3 regions of the Limosilactobacillus albertensis genome follow, and region 1 is predicted to be linked to each of the others. Evidence: predicted binding sites of a transcription regulator. Region 1 holds the regulator's gene; each other region holds the start of a gene.

Region 1 (10,849 bases):
TAATATAACCAACATCTCCCGCCATTAAGACATCACGGGCCAATGGTTTAGGCGAATTAATACCAACTTCAGCAACTTCATATTCAGTGCCCCCGTTCATTAACTTAATCCGATCGCCTTTCTTAACGGTTCCTTCTACTACCCGTACACTAAGTACCACCCCGCGGTAATCATCATATTTAGAGTCAAAAATAAGGGCTTTTAGTGGTGCAGTTAAGTCACCAGTTGGAGCTGGAACATCCTTTACAATTTTTTCAAGGACCTCATCAACGCCCATTCCCGTTTTTGCACTAATATCAACTGCCTCATCTGTATCGAGACCAATCTCATCTTCAATTTGTTTCTTAGTCCCCTCAGGATCTGCAGATGGTAAATCAATTTTGTTGATAACTGGCAGGATTTCAAGGTCATTATCAAGAGCTAAATAAACATTTGCGAGTGTTTGTGCCTCCACTCCCTGGGTAGCATCAACTACTAAGACCGCTCCTTCACAGGCAGCAAGCGAGCGTGACACCTCATAAGAGAAATCTACATGTCCTGGCGTATCGATTAAATGGAAAATATAGTCCTCACCATCTTTAGCATGGTACGTTAATGCCACCGCATTTAATTTAATTGTGATTCCTCGCTCTCGCTCTAATGGCATATCATCAAGAATCTGGTTTTTCATCTCACGTTTGCTAATTGAATCAGTCATTTCCAAAATTCGATCAGCAAGAGTTGATTTTCCATGATCGATATGGGCAACAATCGAGAAATTTCGAATGTGTTTTTGACGTTCTTTCATTTCTTCTAGGTTCATTTAAAAAGACTCACTTTCAACGAATATTCTTTATCTAGTATACCAAATCCCCGTTTACAATGGAAAAACTTCTACTAGATAACATAAGTAGGAAATACAAGAAGCAGAGAAAAAACTTAATCCTTCCCTGCTTCATAAAAGTATTTATTTATCCTCAAATGCATCACGTAGCTTATCAAGAACTGTCTTCTTAACACCCTTAACATTTTCACCACTAGCAGCTGCAAAAGCTAACATGGCTTCACGTTGGCGCTTGTTGAGGCTCTTAGGGGTTTTAACATGGACGGTAACATGTTCATCACCATTGCCATTACCGTTAAGATGAGGAACCCCTTTGCCACGTAATCGGAAATTAGTTTCTGACTGTGTACCAGCTGGAATCTTAAGATCTACATCCCCGTGAACAGTTTTAACTTTTACCTCGTCCCCCAATGCAGCCTGAGCAAACGAAATATCACGATCAACATAAATTGTGGAACCGTCACGACGGAATTCTCGACTTGGTGTTACACGGAAAACAATGTATAAGTCTCCAGCAGGACCACCATTTTCACCTGCATCGCCCTGGTGTTGAAGGCGCATTTGTTGCCCATCATCAACTCCAGCAGGAACTTTTACTTCGAGTTCATGCCGTTCATGAACATGGCCAGCACCATGACAAGTCTCACAACGATCTTCTGGTTTGATAATCTTCCCAGATCCGTTACACTCTGGACAAGTCGTTTGAGTCTGCATATTACCAAGCGGCGTTTGCCGAACACTGGTAATTACTCCAGCACCGTGACAACGAGGACAAGTTACCGGCGATTTACCTGGTTTGGCACCAGTACCATGACAAGTTTTACATTCTACATCACGATCATACTTAATAGTTGTAGTTTTACCAAAAACTGCATCCATAAAATCAAGTGTCATTGAATATTGTAAATCGCGTCCCTGACGTGGGGCAGTCGGGTCACGACGAGAACGGCCACCGCCACCGAAAAATTGGCTAAAGATGTCATCAAAGCCGCCACCAAAGTTAGAATATGCTTGACCACCGCCAAAGCCGCCGAAGCCTTGACCACCACCTTGAGGACCAGCCGATCCAAACTGGTCGTATTGAGCGCGCTTTTGACTATCGCTCAGTGTCTCATAGGCCTCATTAATCTTTTTAAATTTTTCTTCTGCACCAGGCTCGTGGTTAACATCTGGGTGGTATTTTGCCGCAAGCCGGCGATATGCACGCTTGATGTCTTTTTCGGATGCATCCTTAGAGACACCTAAAATGTCATAATAATCTTGTTCTGCCATATAAATACCTCATTATTTTATTGCTTGTTTAGTTATACCACAGCCAGCAAACGAAAGTAAAAGCCAAAGTCCTTTTTTCTGGCCTTTGGCTTTTACACTAACATTTTAAGACTGTTTACCGCAGGCTATTTCTTGTCGTCTGGTGTAACGTCCTTAAAATCACCATCAACAGTATTATCATCATTACCATTGTTGTTACCATTTTGTTGGTTATTACCACCAGGCTGACCATTAGCAGCACCGCCTTGGGCACCTTGAGCTTGTTGATAAAGCTTTACACTAAGATCTTGAATAACCTTATTTAAGGCATCTTTCTTTGACTTCATCTCATCAAGGTTACCACTTTCTTTAGCCTTCTTTAATTCATCACGAGCACTTTCAGCCTTTTTAATGTCATCTTCAGGAACCTTGCCCTTAACTTCTTTCAAAGTCTTATCAACTTGGAAGAGTTCTTGATCTACTTCATTCTTTAAGTCGACTTCTTCTTTCTTCTTCTTATCAGCTTCAGCGTGCTCTTCAGCATCTTTCTTCATTCGCTCAATTTCTTCATCACTTAAGCCGGAGTTAGACTTAATAGTAATGTTTTGCTTCTTATGAGTTCCTTGGTCTTCAGCTGAAACATTTACAATACCGTTTTTATCGATATCAAATGTAACCTTAATTTGAGGAACACCACGAGGAGCAGCAGGAATATCTGTTAATTGGAAATTACCTAACGTCTTATTATCTGCTGCCATTGGACGCTCACCTTGAAGAACATGAATATCAACAGCTGGTTGGTTATCAGCGGCAGTTGAGAAGATTTGACTCTTTGAAGTAGGAATAGTTGTATTACGATCAATTAATTTAGTGAATACACCACCCATAGTTTCAATACCAAGTGAAAGTGGCGTAACATCAAGTAAAACAACATCCTTAACGTCACCAGTAAGGACACCACCTTGAATGGCAGCACCTAAGGCAACGGCTTCATCAGGGTTAATTGAGTGGTTAGGTTCCTTGCCCGTTAATTCCTTAACCATTTCTTGAACAGCAGGGATACGAGTAGAACCACCATTTAAGATAACTTCATCAATGTCATCAAAAGTAAGATCTGCATCCTTCAAAGCATTTAGTACTGGTTGTTTTGTTCGTTCAACTAAGTCATTAGTTAATTGGTTAAATTGTGCCCGACTTAAGGTCTTTTCCAAGTGTAATGGGCCATTTTCACCAGCAGAGATAAATGGTAAGCTAATTTGAGCTTCCTGAACACCAGACAAGTCTTTCTTAGCCTTTTCAGCAGCGTCCTTTAGTCGTTGAAGAGCCATCTTATCTTGAGATAGGTCAACACCGTGTTCTTCTTTGAAACCAGCAATTAACCAGTCCATAATCTTTTGGTCAAAGTCATCCCCACCTAAATGAGTATCACCATTAGTGGAAAGTACTTGGAAGACACCATCACCTAATTCAAGAATAGAAACATCAAACGTTCCACCACCAAGGTCGTAAACAAGGATCTTTTCATCTTTGTCCTTCTTATCAAGACCATAAGCTAATGATGAAGCAGTTGGTTCGTTGATAATCCGCTTAACATCTAAACCAGCAATCTTACCAGCATCTTTAGTGGCTTGCCGTTGTGCGTCGTTAAAGTATGCAGGAACAGTAATAACTGCTTGGGTAACCGTATCACCAATGTAATCTTCAGCATACTTCTTAATGTATTGCAAGATCATTGCTGAAATTTCTTGTGGTGTGTACTTCTTGCCATCAACTTCAACAGTATAGCCTGCTTCACCCATGTGACTCTTGATGGATGAGATCGTGTTAGGGTTAGTAATTGCTTGCCGCTTTGCTACTTCCCCAACCTGGGTTTCACCGTTTTTAAATGAAACAACAGATGGTGTCGTCCGACTTCCTTCTGGGTTGGTGATAATCTTAGGTTCATTACCTTCCATAACAGCAACCGCAGAGTTAGTAGTACCTAAATCAATACCAATAATCTTATTACTTGCCATAATTTAATTCCTTCTCTCACTAATTTATTGAGCTACAACTACCATTGCAGGGCGTAGTACCCGATCCTTTAGTTGATATCCAGCTTGAAGAACATTAACAACTGTTTCAGGACTTTGACCTTCTTCAACCGGAACAGTTTGGACTGCCTGATGAAGGGTCGGATCAAATGTTTCGCCATCAGCTTTAATTTCAGTAATACCGTGATCATTTAGTGCTTTTACTAGATGATCATGAACCATTTGAATACCCTTTTTTAGTTGTTTACCGTTATCATCAACAACTTCAATTGCTAATGCCCGCTTAAGATTGTCAAGAACAGGTAAAATTGACTTTGCTAAATCCTGACCATCATATTTAAGGATTTGGGCCCGTTCTTTATTAAAACGGTTTGTCATATTTTGAATTTCTGCTTCTGCTCGCAAATACTTGTCATCTTTATCAGCAAGCTGTTTCTTCAAACTAGCAATTTCTTCTTTTAATTTTGAAGTTTGATCTAATTTTTCATTAGAATCATCTTTTTTTGTTTCTTTCTTTGGTGCCTTTTCATTTTCAGCAACCGTTTGTTTTTGTTGATCTTCTTGTTTTTCTTTGGCCAATTAACTCGCCTCCTATGAATCATAATAGTGACGGTAGAAATCTAACAACCGTTTGGCTAATTCCTGTCGAAAAGCATTTACAATTCCGATTGTTCTGGAATACGGCATTCGTGTTGGTCCAAGGACTGCAATAATCCCTCGACCATACTGTTCAACGTTATAGCTTGCTGTAATTAAACTATAATCATCTAGCAGCTTATTCTTAGAAATTTCTTGACCGATTTTAACATTAACTCCATTATCTGACGAAAGAGTAGAATCAAGAATATTTGATAAATTATCATTTTTATCTAGCAGTCCGTACAAAGATTGAATAACATGGGGATCATGCGTACTTGCGAAATCAAGCAAGTTTAACCGTCCGCCAACAAAAAATCTTTCACGTGCTGCTTGGGATAAAACATTATCAAAAATATCAAGAAAGCCATCAGGACTATGCATATAATGCAAAACCCGCAACGGAATATCATCTTTTAGTCGTTTCACTACTTCAGACAGTGGAAGCCCAACCAACTGATCATTAATCATCCTGATAACGGCTTGCATTGCATCAGTATCAATGTCTGGTGGCAAAGTGAATGATTGATTCTCAACTTCGCCACTATCAGTTACAAGAATAGCAATCACTTTATGATTACCAAGTGGAACTACTCGAAAACCGCTTAACCGAACGCTTTCTTGTTCTGGTTTTAAAGTAAATGCAGTATATGAAGTTAAGTTTGATAAGATATCTGCCGAGTGCGAAATAATCTCGTCAATCTTTTGGAAGCCGGTTCCAAGTGAGTTTTGAATAACAACCAGATCATTATCCGTAACTGCCTGTGGATCAAGCAAATTATCTACATAATATCGATAACCGCGCTTTGATGGAACCCGACCTGACGAAGAGTGCTCTTTTAAGATCAAATCATTGTCTTCTAAAACTGCCATCTCATTACGGACAGTCGCTGAACTGACCTTAAAAGGCAACTTTTCTGCTAAATGTTTTGATCCGACTGGTTGACCAGTCGAGGTATATTGACGTACAATCGCTTGCAGAATCTTTTTCTGACGTTGTGTTAGCATTGAATATCACTTCCCCTTTTAGCACTCATTAGGGTCAAGTGCTAAACACACTGTATAATATACCAATTACCACCCTAAAAGTCAAGAAACGTCAAACAATTTTTTAAGGAGAGTATCCATGAAACATAAAGACCAGCGCTATATCCAGCCACAGAATACAAAAGAAGCAATGATAATAATTCAAAAACTGTTTAATAAATACCGTAACGCTCCATTAACTAATGAACTGCTAGAATATCATAACAATCTTATTTATCGTCTCCAGTCAGATATAAAGGATGCTGCCATTAAGGAAAATAATCTCGGACAGCTAAAAGCCCTTAACTCAATGACAGATATTATGCGGAACTGGACGGCTGCCCGCCTAAATGGAAAGCCTTTCAATGGTAAAATGCGTCACTTTAAATTAGTTACTGATGGCGGATTTAAGTTTGAACGAAATATTCATAAAATTAATCAGACAACCAATCATCATAGCAGTCGGCATTAATTACAAAAAGAGGTTTGAAAAGTTAGCCTACATATTTATGGGCAGCAAATTCAAACCTCTTTTCCTTTATATTTTACTTAATTTGCGACGGGCGTCATGTTCATCACGTTTCATTTGTGCTACTAACGCATCGGCACCATCAAATTTCTTTTCGCCACGTAAATACTTATACCAACGCACAACTACCTCTTCACCATATACCATTTGTTGAAAATCAAAGAGATAAATTTCCACGGTAAGCTGGTTTCCATCGCCAAAAGTAATGTTATGACCAACGCTAGCCATACCTTTATACCATTTACCGCCAATTTTGACAGTTACAGCATAAACACCAATTCCGGGAAGACGCTCTTCTTGAGGGTGCTCAACGTTAATAGTGGGAAAGCCAAGGGTCCGTCCACGAGCAAGACCATGAACTACTAGACCAGTCGTTTGGTAAGTATATCCTAGTTCCCCATTAGCAGCTTCAACTTTGCCGTTATCAATCAGTTGACGAATTTCACGTGAACCGACTTTTTCTTGCGTTCCATCCTCAGTAAATTTAGGAACTGTTACTACTTCAAACCGCCCAGCAGCATATTTAGGCAATAAGACCATTGATGCTTCTTCTGCTTCCCCATAGGTATGATCAAAGCCAGCGACAACTGTTTGAGCATGAAAGCTAACAAGATACTGGTCTACAAACTGTTGAGGTGTCAAGCTGGCAAAAGATGACGTAAAACTAATTAAATAAACAAGGTCAACCCCTAATTTATCTAACAATTCTAATTTTCGATTTACTGTCGATAAATACTTAAAACCACCCTTATATTGACGGTAAACCACTCCAGGCGCATGGTCATATGTCAAAACCGCTAAGGGCAATCCCTTTTCATGAGCAATTTCACGAGCACGAGCAATTACTGCTTGGTGACCGCGATGAACACCATCAAAAAAGCCCATCGCAAGAACAATTGGCCCTGCTGGAATCATTTTTTTATCAAAGGGATGGTGAATTTTAATAACTTGCAACTCTTACACTCTCCTCAATTAACTGCGAACATTTTAGTTGGTTTATACATATTATTTTTAGGATCTAAATGATATAGTGCTTTTACTTGTCCATCAAATAATAACACAATTTCATTTTCACCAGTATTAAGTTCACTTGGCGCAAGCCAGCCCCCATTTTGAACCTTTTTCCACTGTTCTGTTTGAAGAGTTAACTGTGGATAGTCCTTTAAGGCATAATCCAATGGATACATATATTGTTGCAAAGTTTGTGTAGCTACTGCATCTCGCACATCATCTAAGCTTAGTGTTTGATCCAATGTAAATCCGCCGCTTTTTAATCGGGTTAATAAACTCATTACGCCCGGATAACCTAATTGACGGGCAAGTTCAACAACCAGCGTTCGAATATAGGTTCCCTTGCTACATTCAACATTAAAGCGAATTCGTTGCTGTTTATTTTCTTTATCATATTTTGAACTAAGCAGCTCAAATTTATTTATTTTAACTTGGCGTTTAGGTCGGTCAACAGTTTCACCGGCACGCGCATATTCGTACAACTTTTTGCCATTTACTTTTACAGCAGAGTACATCGGTGGAATTTGGGTAATCTGACCAGTAAGATTATTCATAGCTGCGACAATTTTATTCGTTGGAATCTCGTTTTCAACCGTTTTCTCCGCAACCTTTTCACCATCAAGGTCTTGAGTAGTGGTTGCAAAACCAATTAATAATTCTCCTTGGTATTGTTTTCCAGAACTCATTAAATAGTCGACTACCTTTGTTGCGTTGCCAACACAAATTGGTAAAACACCTGCAACCCCTGGATCAAGGGTTCCCGAATGACCAATTTTTTTAGTTTTCAAAATTTGGCGTAGTCGACTAACACAAGCGAAACTAGTCATACCACGTTCTTTATATAAAGGGATTATTCCGTCCATCATTATTCCTCCAAAAGGGGAGCGTGATCGCCGTCATAAGTGGCTTTGTTCTCACGCCCAACGATCACAAATAGGCATCTAGAGTTCGACTTTACCGGACTTTAGATGCCATTTGTATACCGCGTTGTTCACTTTTATATCATTAATAGAGCCTATGTCACAACTCTTTTTTACTAATTATTTTTCCTTTTTGTGTAAGTCGTTAATGAGTTGATCAATCCGACTACCATAAGCAACTGATGGGTCTTTTACAAATTTAATTTCCGGAGTCTTGAAAATATTAAGACGTGCGCCTAACTCACTCCGAATCAGACCAGTTGCCTTATCTAATCCCGCTTGTGCTTTTTCAGCATCTGAAGCAAGATCGGACAAAATACTATAGTAAATAGTTGCTTGCTGGAGATCACCAGTAACATCCACACCTGTAATTGTAACATTTTGCACACGTGGATCACGAACGCGCTTTAACAAGATTTCATCAACGTCTTTTTGAATTTCTTGAGCTAAACGATCTACTCGATATTGTTTACTTGGCATCTTTATCTCTCCCTCAGCTTTACTTAACAGGAACTTCCTTCATCTTGTAGGCTTCAATAACATCCATTTCCTTGATGTCATTATAGTTTTCAATAGTTAAACCACATTCATAACCTTGTTTAACTTCTTTAACATCATCTTTGAAGCGTTTAAGACTACCTAGTTCCCCTTCATAAATAACAACACCATCACGAACTAATCGTACCTTTGCATCACGGGTAATCTTACCAGAAGTAACCATTCCCCCAGCAATTGTTCCGATCTTAGAAGCCTTATAGATTTGCCGTACTTCAACTTGACCAATTGTTTCTTCTTTGTAAACTGGTTCAAGCATTCCCTTCATCGCATCTTCAACTTCTTCGATTGCATCGTAGATAACACGATGAAGACGGATATCAATACTATTAGAATCAGCTAGTGTTTTAGCTACAGCTGTTGGCCGAACGTTAAATCCAATGATAACCGCGTTAGATGCTTCAGCTAAAGTAACATCGCTTTGATTAATTGCACCAACTGCTTGGTGAATAATATCAACTCGAACACCATCAACTTTAATCTTTTGAAGGCTCTGGCTTAATGCCTCAACAGATCCTTGAACATCTGCCTTAATAATAATTGGCAGTGTCTTCATTTGACCTTTCTTCATTGTAGCAAATAGGTTATCCAATGTTACATGGGAAGTCTTTTGACGTTCTTTATCCATAGCCCGCTTAGCACGCTCTTCACCAGCGGCACGGGCAGTCTTTTCGTCATCAAAGACAACAAAACGATCCCCGGCTTCAGGGACTTCATTTAACCCCGTAATTTCGACAGGTGTGGATGGAGTAGCTTCTTTAATCCGCCGACCATTTTCGTTAGTCATTGTCCGAACACGACCAAATGTATTACCAACAACAATTGGGTCTCCAACATGAAGTGTCCCTTGTTGAACCAAAATAGTTGCAACAGACCCACGACCTTGGTCAAGCCGAGCTTCAACAACTGAACCAGCTGCATTTTGATCTGGGTTAGCTTTAAGTTCCATCATTTCCGCTTGGAGGAGAATCATATCAAGCAATTCATCAAGGTTCTTGCCAAACTTAGCAGAAATCTTAACAAAAATAGTGTCACCACCCCAGTCTTCTGGGATTAAGTTATACTTGGCTAATTCTTCAGTTACACGGTCTGGATTAGCACCGGGCTTATCAATCTTGTTAACTGCAACAATAATCGGTGTTTCAGCTGCTTGTGCGTGGTGAATAGCTTCGACAGTTTGCGGCATAACACCATCATCAGCTGCCACAACTAAAACGGTGATATCCGTAATATTAGCTCCCCGCGCACGCATTTCAGTGAAGGCCGCATGACCTGGTGTATCAAGGAACGTAATTAAATGGTCGTTATAATGTACTTGGTAGGCACCAATTTCCTGCGTAATTCCCCCGGCTTCATGTTCAGTAACATGAGAATGACGTAACTTATCAAGCAAGGTAGTCTTACCATGGTCAACGTGTCCCATTACAGTAACAACTGCAGGACGTGAAACTTGATTTTCAGTATTATTCTGCTCATCTTCAAACATCTTATCGATATCTGAAACATCGACTTGAACCTTTTCTTTAGCTTCAATACCGTAATCAGTTGCTAATAATTCAATAGTATCCTTATCAAGTGACTGATTTTGATTAATCATTACACCGAGCATAAATAGTTTTTTAACAATTTCAGCTGGGGACCGGTGTAAAATTTTTCCTAAGTCTTGAGCATTCATTCCATCGGTATATTCTAATACTTCTGGAAGCGGCTTATCCTTACGTTGCGTAGGCTGCTTATGAGCTACTTCCTTTAGCCGCTTATTCTTATTGTGCTTTTTGTTTTTCTTATTCTTCTTATTAAATCGTTTGCCGTTACGACCTTGATCGTTATTCAAGCTACCGCCGAAACGACCGCCCTTATTGTTTTGATGTTGATGATTATCTGACGTCCCACCATTGTTCTGGTGGTTATTTTTCTTTTGGGGACGATCATTTTGCGTCTTGTCTTGATGTTGACCACCATGATTTTGTGCATGGTGATTATTTTGCTTGTTATTATTGCTACTATGTGGCTTTTGCTTAGTAGCTTGTTGCTTGTTAGTTGGTTTTTGTCCGCCACTTGCAAG
Region 2 (10,849 bases), on a different contig from region 1:
TTCTGTTTGCTTAATTTTATCTTGATCTATCAATTTACGCTGGCAATCATGATAGAATTCGACTACCCTTTCCACAAAAACTTCCGCTGAAATTTCGTGTAATTTTTGTTGACGTTTTAACCTTGATTCTGACGTCTGCGGTTGGTTTAGATAATATAAAACCCCATTGACCAGATCAGCCCGTTTTTGGAAACTAATTCCAATTGCTGCATCATCAATTAATTGATCGGTATATTCACTCCGCATTACAACGATTGGCAGGTCTGATGCAAGAGCCTCATCATAGGTCAAACCCTGTGACTCCGAATCAGATGCTGACACGAAAACATCAGCCATTTGGTAATAATGATAAACTTCATCATTCGGAATTTCGCCAGCAAAACTAACATGACCATTGAGGCCCATTTCACGAACCTGACGCTCTAAAGTATGCTTTGCCGGGCCATCTCCAACAATCAATAACTGCGCATTGGACTGGTGGCTAAGGATATCCGGCATTGCTTCAATCAAAGTATGAATGTTTTTTTCATATGCCAAACGACTTAACGAAAGCAATACCGGTGTAGTCGCCCCATAGCCTAATCGTGCCCGTAAATTAGCAAGATCTTTTGCTGAATCGCGTTGGTTATATACCCGCAAATTGATCCCTGTTGGAATTACCCGAATGGGAGATTCTACATGGTAACTTTCTAACGTTTCGAGAACGCGATCACTGGGAGCAATAATTCCTGATATATTTTTCAGGTATAAATGCGCTAATCGTGCTACATCATGCGGCTTTAAGATATGCCCGTTTGCAATATAGTGTAAGTAGTCCTGATACATTGTATGGTAGGTATGGAGACAGGGAATATGTAAATGCCTAGCGACTGTTTTCCCCATCACACCGAGTGCAAATTCCGTCTGATTATGAACTATATCTAATTGGAATTTTTTAGCAAGTTTTATAGCACGAAATACGCCGCGAACTGCAATCCGACGATCAGAAAATGAAACAAACGGAATGCTTGCAAAACGATAAATCCCGTTTTCAACGTCATCGTGCTTAGCCTTAGGATCAGTCGTCGTAAAGATATATACATGATGTCCCTGAGCAATCAGTTCATCACGAAGCGTCTTAATAGAAGTCGCAACGCCACTCACCTGTGGGAAATATGTATCTGTAAAAATACCAATATTCAACCTAACTGCTCCTTTTTTCATCACGAAATTTTTTCGATTTTAATTTAGTAATAACTGCTATTATACTAAAGCATTCAGCGAACCGCAAAACCGTATTTAAATTATTCTAGTCCCTTGACCTAATCATGACAAGAAACAACAAGAATGATTACTAATTCTTTACAAAATCTTTTGTCCATAAAAAATGAGAAATAGCTTCCCAAATAAGGCAGTTATTTCTCATCTTCTCTATCAAATCTTCACTTCTGGAACATATTCTTCTACTAACTTTCGAACATTAGCGGCCGTCTCAGCGTTAATTGCGCGATGAACTAACGGTTGTAATTTACGAGTACTTAGTTGGTTGATTAAAGATCGAATCCGTAAAATCTGGCTGCTATTCATCGAAAATTCATCAAGACCCATTGCCATTAAAAGCGGGACCGCAATGGGGTTGCTAGCCATTTCGCCACACATGCCAACCCATTTACCTTCTGCATGTGCCGCTTCAATCACCCGGCGGACCATTCGTAAAACCGCGGGATGAAGTTCTTGGTATAGGTAAGCAACCTCCTGATTTCCTCGGTCAACCGCGAACATATACTGGACTAAATCATTACTCCCAATACTAAAGAAATCGACATATTTTGCAAAATGTTCTGCCATTACAGCAACGGCCGGGATTTCTAACATCATCCCCACCTCAATGTTTTTAGCAACCTGGTAGCCTTCCTTTTCCAACTTGTCTTTTTCTTCATCGAGAATTGCCCGTGCCTGCTTAAATTCTTCAATTGTCGCAATCATCGGAAACATAATTGCTAACCGTCCATAGACTGAAGAACGAAGCAATGCCCGTAACTGTGGTCGTAAAATTTCGGGTCGTGCTAAGCCGATTCTTATTGCACGAAAGCCGAGGTATGGATTAGCCTCACGGGGAAGCTTAACCATTCCTAATTTTTTATCGCCACCGATATCAAGAGTACGAGCAACTACATGCTGCTGATTCATTGCTGCAACGAAACGTTTATACGCTGTAAATTGCTGCTCTTCATCAGGCAGCTCTTCCCTATTCATATAGAGAAATTCAGTCCGCAACAACCCAATTCCTTCTGCACCATCTTCTTGGGCATCAATAATATCTGCAAATGTACCAACATTAGCCGCAACTTCAAACCGGCGTCCGTCCGCGCTCACAGTCTGCTTATCTTTTAAAGCGCCCCACTTTTGCTGTTCTTGTGCAAACTTACCAGCCAGTAAACGGTAATGTTCAATTTCATCATTGGTTGGGTCAACGATAACTTTTCCGTGAATGCCATCGACAATTAACATATCGCCATCATGAATTAGCGTTGTTGCATTTTTAACACCAACAACAGCCGGCAGTGCCAACGTCTTACTCATAATCGTAAAATGAGATGTTCTACCGCCATTTGTTGTCACAATTCCGGCAACGTACCTTTTATTGAACTGGGCAGTATCTGTAGGAGTAATATTATCTGCTACAAAAATAGCACGATGGTCCAACAAAGCAGGATCCGGTAGGGGAACGTTCAATAAGTGACTCAAAATTCTTTTAGTCACATCACGTAATGCAGTTGCACGAGCATATAGATAATCATTATCATTTTTATGCTCAAAAATATTTAAATAATAGTCCTCTATCTTTTTGACCGCCCACTCCGCTGTAGCATGATGACTATTAATCCGGTCAATAATCTTATCTCGTAAAGTCGGATCATCTAAAATTGCAATCTGCGTGTCAATAATTGTCACTGCGCGCTGACCGAGCCGGTGATGTGCCTGCTGAGACAATGCTTGAAGCTCAGTCCTGCTTAACGCAAAAGAATCATGAAGCCGGGCGACCTCATGATTCTCATCAGCTGTATGCTGTTTTTTTATAGATAGATCTGACCCTACTAACAGGCGTGCAGGTGCGATGGTAATCCCACTACTAGCCGCAAGCCCGTCTAGCAGTAAAGACATTAGTCAGTCAATCCTTCCTTTTTCATAGTTTCAGCAACGGTATCCAATGCTTCTTTTTCATCATCACCATTAGCAGCAATAGTAACCTTAGCATTTTGACCAACACCAAGTGACATTACACCCATGATTGACTTCAAGTTAACACTCTTGCCTTCGTATGAAAGAGTAATATCAGATGAGAACTTTGAAGCAGCTTGTACCAAAATAGTAGCTGGACGAGCATGAATACCGGTCTCTGAAGTAATTGTAAATTCACGTTTTTCCATATTAATCAGTCTCCTTCGAGCAGATATAATTAATTTATTATCAGCAGCTGGACCGCTGATACACCTCGATATTTACATTTTAGCAATTGTAAGCGTTAAATACAAGCTTACATCTTGCGATTTATCGCTCTCGCAATTGATAAGTAATTTTACCGCCGCGTTGTGCTTTTCCTTCAATCTGGGAGCGATAAGCGTAAGCATGAAAAATCGGTTGAAATTCCTGAAAATTCTCAGGGGTAATTTCAAAATGATCAATTTTTTTGGTTCGCAAGTCATCTAGTAATTGTTCAAACTTTTCTTCTGGCATCCAATCACCTCAATATAAAGATCTCTGTCTACCTAATTATACACGATAAATATTATAAAGCATCCGTTTTAGCATTCATGACTAAAGAGTGCTAAAATCATAGTGGGATCCTTTTAGGCGTTCCTAAGTAATTTTGATTAAACGTACAAGGATGCCCCTTACTTAAGAAAATATTTAGGTTTTATGACTTGCTTTGCGATAAAAAGTAAGTATAATATTAATCAATGGTCAAGAAAGGTCAAACAGACACAATCTTGCTGAACTACTTTAGGAGGTATTTAATTTCAGATGCTATGTCAATATTGTCATCAAAATCCGGCCACGATTCATCTACAAATGAATTTCAATGGTCAACGGATTCAAATAGACCTCTGCCAAAATTGTTATCAAAAATTACAAAATCTACAAACAGAAATGATGAATGGAGGTAACGGAATGAATAATTTCGGTTTTGGAAGCCTCGAAGACTTCATGAACGCAATGAATAATATGCAAAGTCAAGCTGCTGGCGCTAATGGTCAAAATATAAACGGTCAGGCTCAACGTCAAGGCGGCGGACGCAACGGTAAAGGTATCCTAGGACAATATGGTATTAATCTTACCGACTTCGCCCGCCAAGGAAAGATCGATCCGGTTATTGGTCGGGATAACGAAATCAAGCGCGTAATCGAAATTCTAAACCGACGGACAAAGAATAACCCTGTTCTTATTGGTGAAGCCGGGGTTGGTAAGACGGCCGTTGTTGAAGGTTTGGCCCAGGCAATTGTAAGCGGTCAAGTTCCAGAAAAGCTTGCTAATAAGGAAATTATCCGTCTCGATGTTGTTTCACTTGTCCAAGGTACTGGAATTCGTGGACAATTTGAAAAACGGATGCAACAGTTAATGGAAGAAGTTCGTAAGAATAAGAATATCATTCTCTTTATCGATGAAGTCCATGAAATCATGGGAGCTGGTAATGCTGAAGGCGGCATGGATGCTGGAAACGTTCTTAAGCCTGCCCTTGCCCGTGGTGATTTTCAATTAGTCGGTGCTACTACACTTAATGAATACCGGAAGATTGAAAAAGATGCTGCTCTTGCACGTCGGTTCCAACCAGTTGAAGTTGATGAACCATCTGTTGAAGAGACCATCCGGATCCTCAATGGTATTAAGAGCCGTTATCAAGATTATCACCACGTCAAATATACTGACGATGCTGTCGTTGCTGCTGCTAAGCTTTCCGACCGCTATATTCAAGATCGGTATCTTCCTGATAAGGCCATCGACCTACTTGATGAAGCCGGCTCAAAGAAGAACTTAACTCTTAAGAATGTAGATCCTAACGCAATTGAAAATGAAATCCATACGGCTGAGGCACATAAGCAACAGGCCGCAGATAATCAGGATTACGAAAAGGCTGCCTTTTATCGGGATCAAGTTGCAAAGCTTGAAAAGGCGAAGAAAGAAGCAGAAGAAAACCATACCGAAGATTCTGCAACTGTTACCGTCAAAGATATGCAACGAATCGTTGAGGAGCGGACTAATATTCCGGTTGGCGACCTTCAAAAACAGGAAGAAAACCAACTTCGCGACCTTGATAAGAAGCTCGATGAACACGTTATCGGTCAAACACAAGCCGTTGACAAGGTTGCCCGTGCTATTCGGCGTAATCGGATCGGTCTAAACAAGTCCGGTCGGCCAATTGGTAGTTTCCTCTTTGTTGGCCCTACTGGTGTTGGTAAGACCGAAACAGCTAAGCAACTTGCCCTTCAACTATTTGGTTCTAAGGACGCAATGATCCGGTTTGATATGTCCGAATACATGGATAAAACTTCTACTTCCAAACTTATCGGAGCGGCCCCTGGTTACGTTGGTTATGAGGAAGCCGGTCAATTAACCGAACAAGTACGGCGGCACCCATACAGCTTGATCCTTCTTGATGAAGTTGAAAAAGCTCACCCAGATGTAATGCACATGTTCTTACAGATTCTCGATGATGGCCGGTTAACTGATTCGCAAGGACGAACAGTTAGTTTCAAGGACACGATTATTATCATGACATCGAATGCCGGAACCGGTGATGCTGAGGCCAGCGTTGGTTTTGGTGCTGAATCTAATGGCAGCACCCACTCAATCATTGACAAATTAACTAATTACTTCAAGCCAGAATTCTTAAATCGTTTTGACGATATCGTTCAATTCAACGCTTTAACTAAGGATGACTTGATGAAGATCGTTAACTTAATGATCTCTGATGTTAACAACATGCTCGCCGACAAGGATTTGCATATTGAAGTTACTAATGGTGTTGAAGAAAAACTAGTCGACATGGGCTTTGACCCTAAGATGGGAGCACGCCCGCTTCGTCGAGTAATTCAAGAACAAATTGAAGATCGAATTGCTGATTATATTCTTGATCATAGTGATGCTCATAAATTAACTGCTAACCTCAATGATGATGGTGATATTGTCGTTGAAGAAGCACAAGAAGTACCAGCAAAATAATTTAACCAAAAAAGAACTTGAAAGTATGGTCATAACGACTTTACTCTCAAGTTCTTTTAGTTTACCTCTAATCGACGGCGAACTTCTAACACGGGAATTGCAACCATTGGGACCAAAATAATTGCTAAAATTAGCTCAGCCAGCCCATTAGTCGCCATCACTGTTTCAAGGGCAATTAATAAATGGTTAACATTGACGCCATATGTTTGCGCAACTGCTGGAGTACGATAAAATAGATAGATAAAGCCTAAAACTAATCCAGTATTAGTAAGGGTTCCAATAATTGCGGCACCAATTGCGGCACCATATTTAGATTTAAATAGCCGACGCAAAAGAATAAATGTATAGCCAGCAAGTAACCCAATCATGATTCGGGGAACAACCGAGACAAGCGGATTAACAAATACTAATGGTGCAAGCGGACTACTAGGAGCAACAAAAGCACGAATCCATGTTAAAATTCCCCAAATACCGCCAATAATTGCACCATCTATAGGGCCCAAGACAATCGCGGCAATGCTGACTGTCACATGAAGAGTGGTTATACTCAACGGTCCCAATGGAATATTGCCAAAAAACGGGACAAAATCCTGTAAAAGGATAATCGCAATAAAAATTGCCAAAGTCGTGTTATGTCTTATTTGTTGGTGCCGAGTTCTTGCCATTTCAATTCTCCTAAATAAATTTGAATAGGCCTATTGTAATAGAAATTTTACCTATTCGCAATTATCAAGAGAAATATAATGGTTCAATATCGTGTCAGCTACCAAAAAGCGCTATAATAATAGATAATTTAGGTTACGGAGTGTTAATAATGATTGACAAGTTTAAAACTGGAAATCCAATCTGGGTTTACTATAATGATATTGATTCGGGAGCAAATCTTACCGTGCCGCAGTTATTACGCGGTTTTATCGGCCAAGAATACCAAATTGAGCGGAAACAATTTCCTAATTACCGGTATGTAAAGACGGAAGGCGAAACTCGGGGCACATTTGACATGCGGCAACGGATAGTTCACCTTTTTTACCGTAAGCAAAACTGGGGTGAAGTTCAATCAATCGAAATGTACCTACGTCTTGATGCACCGACACAGGTCTTTGATACAGCTGGCGGGATGCCGATTGGTGCCCCTCTCCCTGCTGATATTACAGTAAAATCTTTCCACCGGGTTGCAACTAAAAACGGGCAATTTTGGTATGAAATTGGTGCTGACCAATGGATCAAATATGACCAGATGCATGTCGTTGATAACCCATTCAATACTAATTTACGAAAAGAAAAATCACGATTAGTTAATAATTTAACCGTTATTCCACTTAAAAATGTCCGTGCAAAAGTTGACTACCTTCATAACAAGTCAATCAATGTCTACGACGCACCATACGGAAATAAAGTGGCAGAGATTCCAAACGGCAATGAGGTTACATTAATTGGTAAACTCAATGATAATGACGAGATTACCTGGTATCAGATTGGGCGAAAAAAATATATTACAAGTAATTACATTCAAATTGAAGATATCGATGACGATGAATAAATAAAGGACGCTAGTATCGGATAAGCCGACTACTAACGTCCATTTTTATTTCCTAGTCTCGCCGTAACTGCATCTTATCGTTAAAAAGTTTAGCTAGGAAAAAGATGATAATCAGATAAACTATTAAAATAACCCACCAAGTAATTGGGGTGCTAACAAGCATGTATACTAACTTGTTAGCTGATAAAGTTGGAATTAAACTGTCCATTGAGTAACCAATCATGCTCAAAAGAACGATACAGACTACTGGGCCGCCAATCCCAACGATCCACTTCCAACGGCGGTTCAAAAGAGCAAAACCGTTTCCAACTGCTACCATCGTCAAAATACCACAGAAGTAAGCAAGTAAGCTGTGCCATGATGAAGAAAAACTAAATGGATAATGCATTAAACTGGTAAGTTGGTCAATAAACCAAACAAGCAAGGTTAACAGGACAACTGATATAATTCGTCCTTGCCATTGTGTTCGCCGCGAAATATTATTTTGAATTGCCCACTTGAAGTCACTGTAAGGGGTTAGTAAAAAGTAAAAGAACAAGACTAATGACAATAAGCTGCTGATTGTTCCTGGAATGGCGCCAAGACTAACTAAAAATGACTCAATATTTTGATTCATTATGAGGCCAAGCAGATATACTAATAGTTCAACCCCGACACCAACCGCAATCGCAATTCCTGCTGACCAGCCAGCTCGCCGTAGGGTTGTCGATATGATTAAATTTCTCTTTTGATTTTTCATTAATATGCACCCCCATCTGTCAAGTAAATGAATAAGTGTTGTAAATCATAATGGTCAAGCTTAACTTGATCTGGGATTGGTCGTTCATCATTTAAGTGATCAAAAACATAGGAAGTTTTAATATTACCCATCGATTCAGATTTCAAAACTTTCAATCCCGCAGTATATTCATCAACTAATTTAGCTGGTCCACTAATGGCATGAGCCTTTGCAAGCAAGTCATCAAGATCATCATTAATTATAATTTGATGCTTATCCAAAACTAGGACATGTTCAACTAACTGCTGAATTTCTTCGATTAAGTGTGTTGACAATACAAATGTCCGTGGCTTTTCCTGATAAGACTTGACTAATTCCTTGTAAAAAAGTTCACGGTGATTAGCATCAAGACCTAAAATCGGTTCATCAAGGAGAACATATTCAGCATTAACTGCTAATGCAACAATCAACTTTGAAGCCGTCCGCTGACCAGTCGAGAGATTAGTTACTTTAGCGTTACCACTAAGTTCAAAGGCGGTTAAAAGACGGTCAGCGAGATCATAATCAAAGCTGCCGTAAGCCACATCCGCAAGGTCAAAAGTCTGCGCAATTTTCATTTCACGCGGGTAAAGGTTAGCCTCACTCATCAGAAAAATCTTATTCAGTAATTCATCATTATCATTAATGCTTTCGCCACCAATCCGCACCTCGCCACTGGTTGGGAAAATACGGTTACTAATGATATTTAACAAGGTCGTCTTACCAGCACCGTTACGACCAAGCAACCCATAAATTTTTGCCGGCTCTAAATTAAATGAAATATTATTGAGAACCGTTGTCTGTCGATACTTTTTTACGATATTTTTAACCATTAATTGATCCATCATTTTCACCTCGTTCAATCAAATCTAATAAATGCTGCTTAGTAATACCAAGCTTATCAGCCTCGATTAGTAAACTTTTAACATAGTCGTTATAAAAGCTTTCTTTACGTTGCTCCATAATTTTTTTCTGCGCTCCTTTTTTTACAAACATCCCTAACCCACGACGCTTTTCTAGTAAATCCTTGTCGACTAGGATATTCATCCCCTTAAGAACCGTTGCCGGATTAATGTGTAGCTGCTGGGAAAGCTGAGTTGTTGATGGCACTTGTGATCCCTCGTCGAAACCGCCAGAGAAGATCATCTCCTCTAATTGATCAGCAAGCTGTTGATAAAGCGGTGATGATTCATCAAAATTAAATTGCATTGGAGCACCTCCTTAGTTTGTTATTTAGTTAATTACTTATGTAACTAAGTATATATGTTGAAGGATGATTTGGCAAGGGGAAAAAATAAAAGACAGTCCACACTCTAAGTATGAACTGTTCTAAAACTATTTTTATCATATTGCGTTAATAAAAAATATGCAGGTATTAATTTTCAATTACAACTTTAGTGCCAGCTGGGACATTATGCTGAATCCAATACGCATCAGGAACTGATAAACGAATACAACCATGTGAACCAGTCGAAACACCAAGAAGTTTTGCTTGGTTTAAATCATATTGATGATCATGCCATGGCTGATCAAAGACAACGCTATGAAATAGGTATACTCCATGATCTTTCCAAGAAGTCCAATGGTTTGCCCATTCAAAAATGTCTCCACGCTCTGGTTGAACATAGTACGTTCCAGTTGGAGTAAGACTAACGCCATTTACATACCGTCCTGCCGTACAGTACATTGTATAAGCAACATTATTACCGTCCATCATATAAACACGGTTTTGACCAATTTTCACATTAATCCAGAAATTCTTAAGTTGGTTTATATTTGGATATGGTGCATATTCCGAGGATTGCCGAAAATCAATTGGTGTTCGCATTAAATTATTAACCATCATTGAATTAGAATAAATATCAGAATAATTACCATTACCGTTAGGATCATCTGTATAACGATGAATAAAGCGAACTGTATGATGCTGAATTTCATTAGGAATAGAAACGCTCAATTGATAACCAGAATTGCTACTGTTAAGAATATATGGGACAGCCTTGAAAACGTCCAACCGTGTTAAGCTTCTATCTTTAATTTGCCACCGATACAATTCTTGCCCGTTTTCTCCTAACGCAATTAAATATTGGTATGGCCGCTTATTACTTTGATCTGTCGCATGCCAACCACTAATAGTAAGCGTAGTGTTAGTTATATCAATTTGGTCAAAATTTCCAACATTTGAATTATAAGATGTGCTTATTTGATCACTATAATTACCATTACCCGCTGGATCGTTTGTAAAGCGCACCAAAACCTGTAACTGTCCTGTTACCAATTGTGGATCAAATTTAACTAACGTATCAAAACCGCTATTAAGACTATTGTAAACACTAGGATAAACTCGTGCG
Region 3 (10,849 bases), on a different contig from region 1:
AAGCGGTTAGCGGCTGATATCCGTTATCAATTATCGAAGTTTGACATGAACTTCCTGAGGCTATCCATGTGAGTGGGTAGTAAATTAAGGTGGCACCGCGAAAATACTCGTCCTTATTTTGTTAAGGATGGGTATTTTTTTATGGAGGTGAAAGTGATGAAACGAAAAGTTGCGTTGGCGCAGATGGATATTCAATTAGGATTACCAGAAGCAAACTATCAAAAAGCGGCGCAAGCGATTAAAGCAGCTGCTAATCACCATGCAGATATTGTTGTCTTGCCGGAGATGTGGAACACCGGTTACGCATTAAATGATTTAAAAGATATTGCCGATAATAACGGTCAAAAGACGCAGCAGTTTCTTAGCAAGTTAGCGCTTGAGAATAAAATTAATATTGTTGGTGGTTCAGTCGCGATCAGTCGTGGAACTTCTTTTTATAATACGAGTTATATTTATGACAAAAACGGACAATTAATCGGTACCTATGACAAGGTTCATTTATTTGGCTTAATGGATGAAAATCAATATTTGAAGGCAGGGGTAAAGGAAAGTCACTTTGTGTTAGCTGGAATTCCTAGTGCGAGTTTTATTTGCTATGATCTGCGCTTTCCGGAATGGGTCCGCACGACTGCCCGTTACGGCGCTGATATTTTATATTTTCCAGCAGAATGGCCTAGCAGTCGGATTAAGCAGTGGAAGATAATGCTTCAATCCCGTGCAATTGAGAACCAGACCTTTGTTGTTGCGGTTAACCGGGTTGGCACCGATTTAGATAATGACTTTAATGGACACTCATTAGTTGTCGATCCTCTTGGAAATATTATCTGTGATGGGGGAGAAGATGAGCAAGTATGTTATGCCGAAATTGACTTAGAAAAGCTGGCAGAAGTACGCGGACCAATCCCGGTATTTAAGGATCGGCGTCCAGAACTTTATCATTAGGAAGGAAATGAGAACAATGAATTTTGAACAGTCTAAATTACTAGATACGCTGCCTAAACAATTTTTTGCAAATTTAGTTGCGAAGGTTAATAAAAAAGTATCAGAAGGCGTGGATGTTATTAATCTTGGTCAGGGTAATCCCGATAAACCGACACCAGACTATATTGTCAAGAGTACACAAAAATGGGTTGCCGATCCCCAAACACATAAATATTCGCTCTTTCGTGGCCTGCCAGCTTTTAAGGAAGCAGCAGCAAAGTTTTATCATGAAAAATACGGGGCTAGTTTTGACCCGGAAAAAGAAGTGGCAATCTTGGGCGGTTCAAAGATCGGCTTAGTGGAGTTGCCATGGGCATTGATGAATCCTGGCGATACCCTGCTTCTTCCGGATCCTGGTTATACCCTGCTTCTTCCGGATCCTGGTTATCCAGACTATTTATCAGGAGCGGCTTTAGGAAAAGTTAAGTTTGCGACCGTCCCCTTGCTAGCAGAAAATAATTTTTTGCCAGATTTGGATGCAATTCCAGACGAAGTTGCCCAACGCGCTAAGTTCTTTTACCTTAACTATCCTAATAATCCAACAGGGGCAGTTGCAACGCCTGCGTTTTATCAAAAGTTAGTGGCTTGGGCGAAAAAGTACCATGTGGGAATCATTAGTGATTTTGCATACGGCGCCATCGGGTTTGACGGTCAGGCTCCTGTTAGTTTTATGGAAACACCAGGTGCTAAAGATGTGGGAATCGAATTTTATACCTTTTCTAAGACTTTTAACATGGCTGGCTGGCGGATTGCTTTTGCGGTCGGTAATGAGGATATTATTGAAGCATTAAACCTTATCCAAGATCATTTATTTGTTAGTCTTTTTCCCGCCTTACAAAAAGCGGCCATTGATGCCCTGACGCTACCGGCACGAGATGCGGCGATTGCAAAAATTGTTGCTCGTTATGAAGAAAGGCGGAATGCGTTCATTAATGCTGCAGAAAAAATTGGCTGGCATGCATTTGTTCCCCAAGGTACATTCTATGCTTGGATGCCGGTTCCAACCGGTTATACCAGCGAAAGCTTTGCAGATCTGTTATTAGATAAAGCCGGTGTTGCAGTGGCGCCAGGTAATGGCTTTGGAACACACGGCGAAGGCTACGTACGGATCGGACTGTTGATTGAACCGGAGCGATTAGTTGAAGCTGTTGAGCGAATTGCTAAGTTGAATCTTTTTAATTAAAAGGAGGAAAAATTATGGCGTTAAAATATACTGTTTTAGGTGCAGGTGCAATGGGATTGCGCTTTGGTGTGCTCCTTCAAGAACTTGCCGGTGCGAAAGTTGATTTTGTTGATAACTGGGCCCCACAGGTTGAAACGATTAAGGAACAAGGGGGCGTGTATGTTTCTCGCGATCATGAAAACCGTCGCCTTGTACCGATTAGTATTTATTCACCTGAAGAGTACGATGGCGACCCGGATGTATTTATTGTCTTTGCAAAACAAATGACGCTTAGTGACCTGCTGAACCGCAGCGCACATTTCTTTCACCCTGACCATCAATATGTCTTTTCCGGAATGAATGGAATGGGGCATATTGAAAAGATTAACCAATATTTTCCTAAAGAACACGTCGTTGCCGGTACTTGTTTAATCGGAACGGTCCTCAATAAGGCAGGGGACGTTGATTTTATTGGGAAACCAGGTGCTGGTTCAATTAACTTAGCGCCCCAAGTTGGCGAACCTGATGCCCGTGTAAAGGATATTGTCGCTGATTTTACAACGGCTAATATTAATCCGCATCTTAATGATAATTTTGCTGGCACTTTGCTGACAAAGGTAGTCTTTAATTCAGTTATTAATACTATTTGTACCCTTTTTGAAATTCAAATGAGGCAGTTCATTGATTATGACGGCGCAGAAAAACTTGGTAAGCAATTAATTAATGAAGCATTTGATGTTGCAGAACGTGCAGGTGTCCAGCTGTTAAGTACCCGTGAAGAAGAATGGCAAACAATTAAGTACGTCAGTGAAGTTACTAATCCGCTCCATTATCCATCAATGTATCAAGACATGAGTAAAAACCGCCCCACGGAAGTTGACTATATTAATGGATACATTTATGAATTAGGTAAAAAGTATAACTACGAGGCCTCAACTCATGATTTCTTGCGTAACCTTGTTCATTTGGCGGAAAATACCCGCAAGTTTAGACAAAAATAGAATAGAGATTGGAAATTAATTCGGCTTCTCTCAATACAATTCTTGCGGGAGTTTAAAAATGACCAAAATCAGCTTTTTAGCCAATTTTGGTCATTTTTTAGTCCTTATTTTAATTTTCTTTATCAAATTCCTCTAGCTTTTCTGCAGCTTCTGTCCATGCCAATTCTACTTCTTCTGATTTTGCTGATAATTCATCAAGCTGCTTTTGTAAGTCCGTTAATTTTCCGATATCAGTCGCAATTTCTGGCTGGCTCATTTGTTCCTGAATAGTGGTTTGTTCCTCTTCTAATTTTGCCATCTGCTGTTCTAAATCATCAACCTGGCGCTGGATCTTCCGCCGGGCACGCTGCTGCTCTTTGCTTTGCTGGTAAGATTGCTTGCCAGCTGGCGTCTTGCCGGTGTTGGCAGCACTAGCAGGAGCAGCATCATTTGTACCTTCTTTTTCTTTGGCAATTAAGTAATCGTCATAGTTGCCCTCATAATGTTTAATACCATCATGCTCCATTGCCAAAATATCAGTTGCAACCTGGTTAATAAAGTAACGGTCATGTGAAATAAATAGAACAGTGCCGCTAAATTCGTTAATTGCATTTTCTAAGACTTCCCGACTGTCGATATCAAGGTGGTTAGTCGGTTCGTCAAGAATAAGAAAATTAATCGCTTTAAATGATAGCTTGGTTAACTCTAGGCGCGCCTTTTCACCACCCGATAGGTCATGAACGACTTTGTAAACGTCATCCCCAACAAAGAGAAAACTACCTAATAGTGAACGGATATCCTTTTCTGGTACTTCTGGATGATCATCCCACACTTCCTCAAGAACGGTTTTATTAGGGTGTAATTGCTGTTGCTCCTGATCGTAGTAGCCAATGTCAAGATTAGCACCAAGTTTAATGTTACCGCTAATTAAGGGAATCTTATGGAGAATTGATTTAAGCAAGGTTGACTTACCAATACCATTTGGACCAATGATACCAACTCGCTGTGGCTTTCGGACATTAAATGACAGCGGGCCGGCAAGCACCTGTTCATTGTAGCCCACTTTTGCCTGTTCTACGTCAAGAACTTCATTTCCGCTATCCTTTTCAGAATGAAATTGAAAGTGGATCGACTTATCATCAGTTTCAGGACGGTCAAGTCGTTCCATCTTTTCTAATTGCTTTCGCCGCGCCTGTGCCCGCTTGGTGGTAGAAGCACGGACGATATTTCGATTGACAAAGTCTTCGAGCTTAGCAATCTTTTTTTGCTGCTGATCATAGTGTTTCCATTCAGCTTGCAGTCTTTCTTGTTTATGCTTAACGAATTGCGTGTAGTTACCAGTATAGTGAGTTAAAGTTTTATTATCGAGATCATAGACATCGCTAACAACCCGATCTAGGAAGTAACGGTCGTGAGAAACAATTAGCAATGCTCCTTGGTAACTCTTGAGATAATCCTCTAGCCATGAGAGGACATTCATATCAAGGTGGTTAGTCGGTTCGTCCAAAATTAATAGCCCTGGTGCCTGCAAGAGAATTTTAGCAAGGGCTAGTTTAGTTTTTTGCCCTCCTGAAAGGGAATTGATCGGAGTGTTATAGCTATCTTCACCAAAGCCAAAACCATGTAGGATTCCGCGCATTCGAGATTCGTATTCAAAACCGCCTTGCTTTTTAAAGGTCGTTTGCAGATTATCATACGTAGAAAGAATTTGTTGATAATTGCTATCGGAACTATCAAGGTCAGCGAGTTGTTGTTCTAGGTCATGAATCTGTTTTTCCATCTTGTGTAAAGGAGCAAAAACAGTATCTAACTCTGTCCAAATACTATTTTGACTATCCAGCCCTTGATCCTGGGCAAGGTAACCAATTGTCAGGTCCTTAACTTTAGTAATAGTTCCTTCATCCGGTTCTGTGATCCCGGCAATCATTTTTAACAAGGTTGTTTTACCGGCACCATTACGACCAACGAGGGCAGTCCGGCCATGCTCCTGGATTTGCATGTTCATATTGTGAAATAAAACGTCCGCGCCGAATCGGCGTACAACGTCATTTGTCTGTAAAAGTAACATATTGAAACCTCATTTAATTACTTGAATTTGATACAGTTTTATTTTAGCAGATTTTAATTTTAAATAAAAAGTTGAAAATATTTTTGTATTTTAGTTCACAAAAAAAGGTTTAATTGCTAGAATATACTCAGACTTAAATTTCACAAAGTAAAGATTGGTAATGTCGTCCTTATTAAGGCCTAGTAATTAGTTGGCTACTTAGGCTAAAGAGGACTGTTTTAGGAGGAACAAAAGTAGAATGGCAAATAAAAAAATTCCGCGCGCAACTGCGAAACGGTTGCCGATATATTTCCGTTATTTAAATGTATTAAAGGATGCAAATAAGCAACGGGTATCATCAACTGAACTTTCAGAAGCTGTTCAAGTTGATTCTGCAACTATTCGTCGTGATTTTTCATATTTTGGTGAATTAGGTAAGCGGGGATACGGCTATGATGTTGAGAGCTTATTAAAGTTTTTCAAGGGGATTTTACATCAAGACTCATTAGTTAGTGTTGCCTTAGTAGGGGTTGGTAGTTTAGGAAGTGCTTTGTTAAACTTCAACTTCCATCAAGACACTAATTTACGGATTAGTGCTGCTTTCGATACTAAGCCGGAATATGCAAATACTGTTAAGAGCGGTATTCCTATCTACCCATCTGAGGATATGGTAAAGCAATTAAAAGAACAGCAAATTGATGTTGTTATTTTAACGGTTCCTGGTATTAAGGCTCAGCATGTTGCCGACCAATTAGTTGAGGCTGGTGTAAAAGGTATCCTTAACTTTACGCCAGTTCGTTTATCTGTTCCGAAGAATGTTCAAGTTCAAAATATTGATTTAACAAACGAACTTCAAACGTTGATCTACTTTATTAAAAACTATACTGAAGACTCAGTTGAATAAAATTATCAAGCATTGGTTTACTAAAAGCGGTAAACTAATGCTTTTTATCTACTATTTTGTTAATAGTTATACATCCAAAAAGCTTTTATCTTATTCTTTTTAATAGATGGTCAAAAAAAGTCAAAGTGTTTCTGTTGCATTTTGGGGAGAACATGTTATATTTAAACATGTGGTTAGCACTTAGAGGTTTTGAGTGCTAAAAATAAAATTATTAACAAGATGGAGGGATTAACGTGTTAAAACCATTAGGAGATCGCGTTGTTCTAAAAGCTGAAACTGAAGAAGAAAAGACAGTTGGTGGAATTGTCCTTGCTTCCAATGTAAAGGAGAAGCCAACTACTGGAAAGGTTATTGCCGTTGGAGAAGGTCGTACTTTAGAAAACGGACAAAAGCTTGCTCCAGCTGTTAAGGAAGGCGACCGCGTATTATTTGACAAGTACGCAGGTAACGAAGTCGAATATGATGGTGAAAAGTACTTAGTTGTTCATGCTAAGGACTTAGTAGCAATCGTTGAATAGTTAAATATACAAATTAAAAGTTTGAGACAAGAGGATATAATTCTTTCATCGTCTCTTTTAAAAATGAATTTAATTTTGAGGTGACATAAATGGCAAAAGAAATTAAGTTTTCTGAAGACGCACGGAGCGCAATGCTCAGTGGTGTTGACAAATTAGCAGATACTGTTAAGACAACAATGGGTCCAAAGGGACGGAATGTTGTTTTGGAACAAAGCTATGGTACACCTACTATTACTAATGATGGTGTTACAATCGCTAAGAGCATTGAATTAGAAGACCACTTTGAAAATATGGGTGCAAAGCTTGTTTCCGAAGTTGCTTCAAAGACTAACGATATCGCTGGTGACGGTACTACTACTGCTACTGTTTTAACTCAAGCAATTGTAAATGCCGGAATGAAGAACGTTACATCAGGTGCAAACCCGGTTGGTATTCGTCGTGGTATTGACAAGGCTACTGAGACTGCTGTTGAAGCATTAAAGAAGATGTCTCATGATGTAAAGACCAAGGATGATATTGAACAAATTGCTTCTATTTCAGCTGCTAATCCAGAAGTTGGTAAGTTAATTGCTGACGCGATGGAAAAGGTTGGTAATGATGGTGTTATTACCATTGAAGACTCTCGTGGAGTTGATACCAGCGTTGACGTTGTTGAAGGAATGAGCTTTGATCGTGGTTACATGTCACAATACATGGTAACTGATAACGACAAGATGGAAGCAGACCTTGACAACCCATACATTTTGATCACTGACAAGAAGATTAGTAACATTCAAGATATTTTGCCATTGCTTCAATCAGTTGTTCAAGAAGGCCGTGCTCTCTTGATTATTGCTGATGACATTACTGGTGAAGCATTGCCAACACTTGTTTTGAACAAGATCCGTGGTACCTTTAATGTTGTTTCTGTTAAGGCTCCAGGCTTCGGTGACCGTCGTAAGGCCCAACTTCAAGATATTGCCGTATTAACAGGTGGTACTGTTATTTCTGACGATCTTGGTATGAGTCTTAAGGACGCTACTGTTGATCAATTAGGTCAAGCAAACAAGGTTACAGTTACTAAGGACGCTACTACAATTGTTGACGGTGCCGGTTCAAAGGAAGCTATCCAAGAACGGGTAGACCAAATTAAGCAAGAAATCGCTAAGTCTACTTCTGACTTTGACAAGGAAAAGCTCCAAGAACGTCTTGCAAAGCTTTCTGGTGGTGTTGCAGTTGTTAAGGTTGGTGCCGCAACTGAAACTGAATTAAAGGAAAAGAAGTACCGGATTGAAGATGCCTTGAACGCTACTCGTGCTGCCGTTCAAGAAGGATTTGTTCCTGGTGGTGGTACTGCTTTAATCAACGTTATTCCTGCTCTTGACAAGATTAACGCTGAAGGTGACGAATTAACTGGTATTAATATCGTTAAGGCTGCTCTTGAAGCTCCAGTTCGTCAAATCGCAGAAAACGCCGGTGTTGAAGGTTCAGTTATTGTTAATGAATTAAAGAACGAAAAAGAAGGCATTGGATACAACGCAGCGGACGGTAAGTTTGAAGACATGATTAAGGCTGGTATCGTTGACCCAACAATGGTTACACGTTCCGCTCTTCAAAATGCTGCTTCTGTATCAGCATTGCTTCTTACTACTGAAGCAGTTGTAGCTGACAAGCCAGATCCAAATGCTAATAACCAAGCTCCTGCAGCTCCACAAGGCGGCATGGGCGGTATGATGTAATATCATCTCACCTGGTTAAATTTTAATTTTGTGGGCGGAAAGGTTCTAACGTTTGAACTCATTCAGATGTTAGAATCTTTTTTTATTTTAGGAGAAAAAATGAAAACACAGGCAAAAATTATTTATACTTATTTAGACAATGAAGGAATCGATTATCAAACCATTAACCATCCACCGGTTTACACAGCGGAAGCAGCTGATAAGTACGTGCAAAACTACCACTTTATTCGCACAAAAAACCTGTTCTTAAAAAATAAAGCCGGGTACTATTTAGTGGCGCTGCTAGAAAATAAGCGTCTTGATATGAAAAAGCTGAAGCAGCGTTTGGCAACCAGTCGTTTTTCATTTGCCCGACCAGAAGAATTAAAGGCTAAATTGCAAATTACCAGCGGGGCGGTTTCCCCATTTAATCTGATAAATGATGAAGAACACCAGGTTACTTTTATTGTTGACACTGATATTCTTAGATCTGGGCAGAAAATTGGCTGTCATCCAAATGATAATACCGCTACCATAGTTCTTGCGGTAACGGATTTACTTCAAATAGTAAAGAAATATGGCAATCCAGTGAAAGTTATTGAACTATAAAACTAATCTAAAAATCTTAAATTGTGGTAAAGTAAATGAGTATTAATTTTTAATAAAACTATAATTGAAAGGAACTAAAAAATGGAGAAAATGAAGTTCCAGAAGATAACTCTATTTTCTGGAGTAATGCTTGCCCTAAATTCCTTGATTGGTTCAGGATGGCTTTTTGGTGCAGGAACCGCTGCAAAGGTTGCGGGACCGGCAGCAATTATTTCATGGATCTTAGGAGCAATAATTATTATTAGCATCGCTCTTACTTATGTTGAACTAGGGGCGATGTTTCCAGAAAGCGGGGGGATGAGTCGTTACGCTCAGTACAGTCATGGTCCTCTATTAGGATTTATCGCTGCGTGGGCGAATTGGATTTCATTAATAACTTTAGTCCCGATGGAAGCTGTGGCGTCAGTCCAATATATGAGTTCTTGGCCGTGGACATGGGCGAATTGGACTCATCATTTTATGAAAAATGGTAATATCACGACACCAGGATTATTAGTGGTATTTATCTTTATGCTTGTGTTTACACTGATCAATTTTTGGTCAGTGAAGTTAATGACACGTTTTACTAATTTAATTTCAATTTTTAAAGTTCTGTTGCCGACATTAACGGTTGCCATGCTAATCTTTGCTGGCTTTCATCCAGGAAATTTTGGCCATAGTGTAAATACATTTATGCCTTATGGTAGTCGTTCAATCTTTGAGGCAGCTGCTGTATCGGGGATTATCATGTCATATGATGCGTTTCAGACGATAATTAATATGGGGGGAGAAATGATTCATCCTCATAAAAATATCGTTCGCGGTGTTTTGATATCAATGATAATTACAGCAGTGATTTACGTTATGCTACAGGTTGCCTTTATTGGTGCAATTGATCCTAATTTGCTGGCACAAAAAGGATGGCACGGGATTAACTATACTTCACCGTTTGCGGATATCGCCATTTTGCTTGGGATGAACTGGTTAGCTATTTTACTATATATGGATGCTTTTGTGTCGCCATTTGGAACCGGAGTCGCTTTTGTTGCTACTGCATCACGGGCACTGGCAGCAATGACCCACACCGGCCACTTGCCACAGTGGTTAGGGCGATTAGAACGGCGCTATATGATTCCCCGCTTTGCAATGGTTGTTGACTTAATTTTGGCGGTTATTATGGTGAGCTTGTTTAGAAATTGGAGCCTGCTAGCAACAGTAATTACTGGTTCGACATTAATTGCCTATCTTACTGGCCCAGTAACCGTTATTTCATTACGTAAAATGAATGCCAATTTAAAACGCCCATTTCATCCCCAATTTATGACTTGGCTGGCCCCCTTCGCGTTTGTCTTGACGAGCCTTTCAATTTATTGGACAATGTGGCCAACTACTGTTCAAGTTATTGGCGTAATTTTACTGGGATTGCCGATTTACCTCTATTATGAGATTAAATATCGTCATGCATCTGGACTACGTGATCTTCGCAATAGCTACTGGATGCTTGCTTACCTTGTCTTTATTTCAATTATTTCTTTCATTGGAAGTGAAGGCTTTGGCGGTAGAGATTGGCTAAAGTATCCATGGGATTTTGTTGTTATTATTATTTGTTCGTTGGCCTTTTATCGCTGGGCAGTTGCAAGTCGAATGAAAAAAGTCGATCCGGTTGCGGAAAAAGTAAATGCCAAAGTGAAAATGCCAGAGAAAGACTAATAAACATATTTGTAGGTTGCAAATTCAGTTAATAAATTGTAGTATTGTCACCTATTTAAAAAGTGTAAAAAATTAAAGGAGAAATAGTATGTGGCGCTATTTGAAACGTGTTTTAATCGGGAAACCGTTAAAGACCCTTGATGAAGGGCAAACACACTTAACCAAATTTAAGGCATTAGCAATGCTTTCATCTGACGCGATATCGTCAGTTGCATATGGACCAGAACAAATTACGACTGTTCTGGTAACATTATCTGCAGCG

Evidence for each region. Region 1 encodes HrcA, which represses chaperone genes, less so after heat shock. Its sites were predicted from a motif close to TTAGCACTCNNNNNNNNNGAGTGCTAA; they were not measured.
Region 2: the regulator HrcA is predicted to act here: its motif matches at 3,786-3,812, upstream of H5S41_RS08540 (ATP-dependent Clp protease ATP-binding subunit).
Region 3: the regulator HrcA is predicted to act here: its motif matches at 6,248-6,274, upstream of groES (co-chaperone GroES).

Annotation. Positions count from the first base shown of each region.
Region 1 is NZ_JACIVD010000062.1:106,026-116,874, reverse strand. Features, by position in the region: gene lepA (translation elongation factor 4) at 1-802, opposite strand, end outside; gene dnaJ (molecular chaperone DnaJ) at 947-2,095, opposite strand; gene dnaK (molecular chaperone DnaK) at 2,221-4,089, opposite strand; gene grpE (nucleotide exchange factor GrpE) at 4,114-4,686, opposite strand; gene hrcA (heat-inducible transcriptional repressor HrcA) at 4,699-5,751, opposite strand; gene H5S41_RS06030 (hypothetical protein) at 5,870-6,241, shown strand; gene ribF (riboflavin biosynthesis protein RibF) at 6,308-7,252, opposite strand; gene truB (tRNA pseudouridine(55) synthase TruB) at 7,267-8,172, opposite strand; gene rbfA (30S ribosome-binding factor RbfA) at 8,350-8,709, opposite strand; gene infB (translation initiation factor IF-2) at 8,729-10,849, opposite strand, start outside.
Region 2 is NZ_JACIVD010000068.1:2,753-13,601, forward strand. Features, by position in the region: gene H5S41_RS08520 (glycosyltransferase family 4 protein) at 1-1,182, opposite strand, end outside; gene ptsP (phosphoenolpyruvate--protein phosphotransferase) at 1,414-3,144, opposite strand; gene H5S41_RS08530 (phosphocarrier protein HPr) at 3,144-3,410, opposite strand; gene ykzS (protein YkzS) at 3,532-3,717, opposite strand; gene H5S41_RS08540 (ATP-dependent Clp protease ATP-binding subunit) at 4,006-6,201, shown strand; gene H5S41_RS08545 (ECF transporter S component) at 6,258-6,866, opposite strand; gene H5S41_RS08550 (MucBP domain-containing protein) at 7,016-7,741, shown strand; gene H5S41_RS08555 (hypothetical protein) at 7,794-8,480, opposite strand; gene H5S41_RS08560 (ABC transporter ATP-binding protein) at 8,480-9,346, opposite strand; gene H5S41_RS08565 (GntR family transcriptional regulator) at 9,324-9,707, opposite strand; gene H5S41_RS08570 (DUF4767 domain-containing protein) at 9,874-10,849, opposite strand, start outside.
Region 3 is NZ_JACIVD010000044.1:23,685-34,533, forward strand. Features, by position in the region: T-box leader at 1-118, shown strand, start outside; gene H5S41_RS00875 (carbon-nitrogen family hydrolase) at 157-942, shown strand; gene H5S41_RS00880 (pyridoxal phosphate-dependent aminotransferase) at 959-2,164, shown strand; gene H5S41_RS00885 (ketopantoate reductase family protein) at 2,179-3,144, shown strand; gene H5S41_RS00890 (ABC-F family ATP-binding cassette domain-containing protein) at 3,254-5,191, opposite strand; gene H5S41_RS00895 (redox-sensing transcriptional repressor Rex) at 5,430-6,074, shown strand; gene groES (co-chaperone GroES) at 6,308-6,592, shown strand; gene groL (chaperonin GroEL) at 6,682-8,310, shown strand; gene H5S41_RS00910 (prolyl-tRNA synthetase associated domain-containing protein) at 8,410-8,898, shown strand; gene H5S41_RS00915 (APC family permease) at 8,980-10,587, shown strand; gene kimA (potassium transporter KimA) at 10,676-10,849, shown strand, end outside.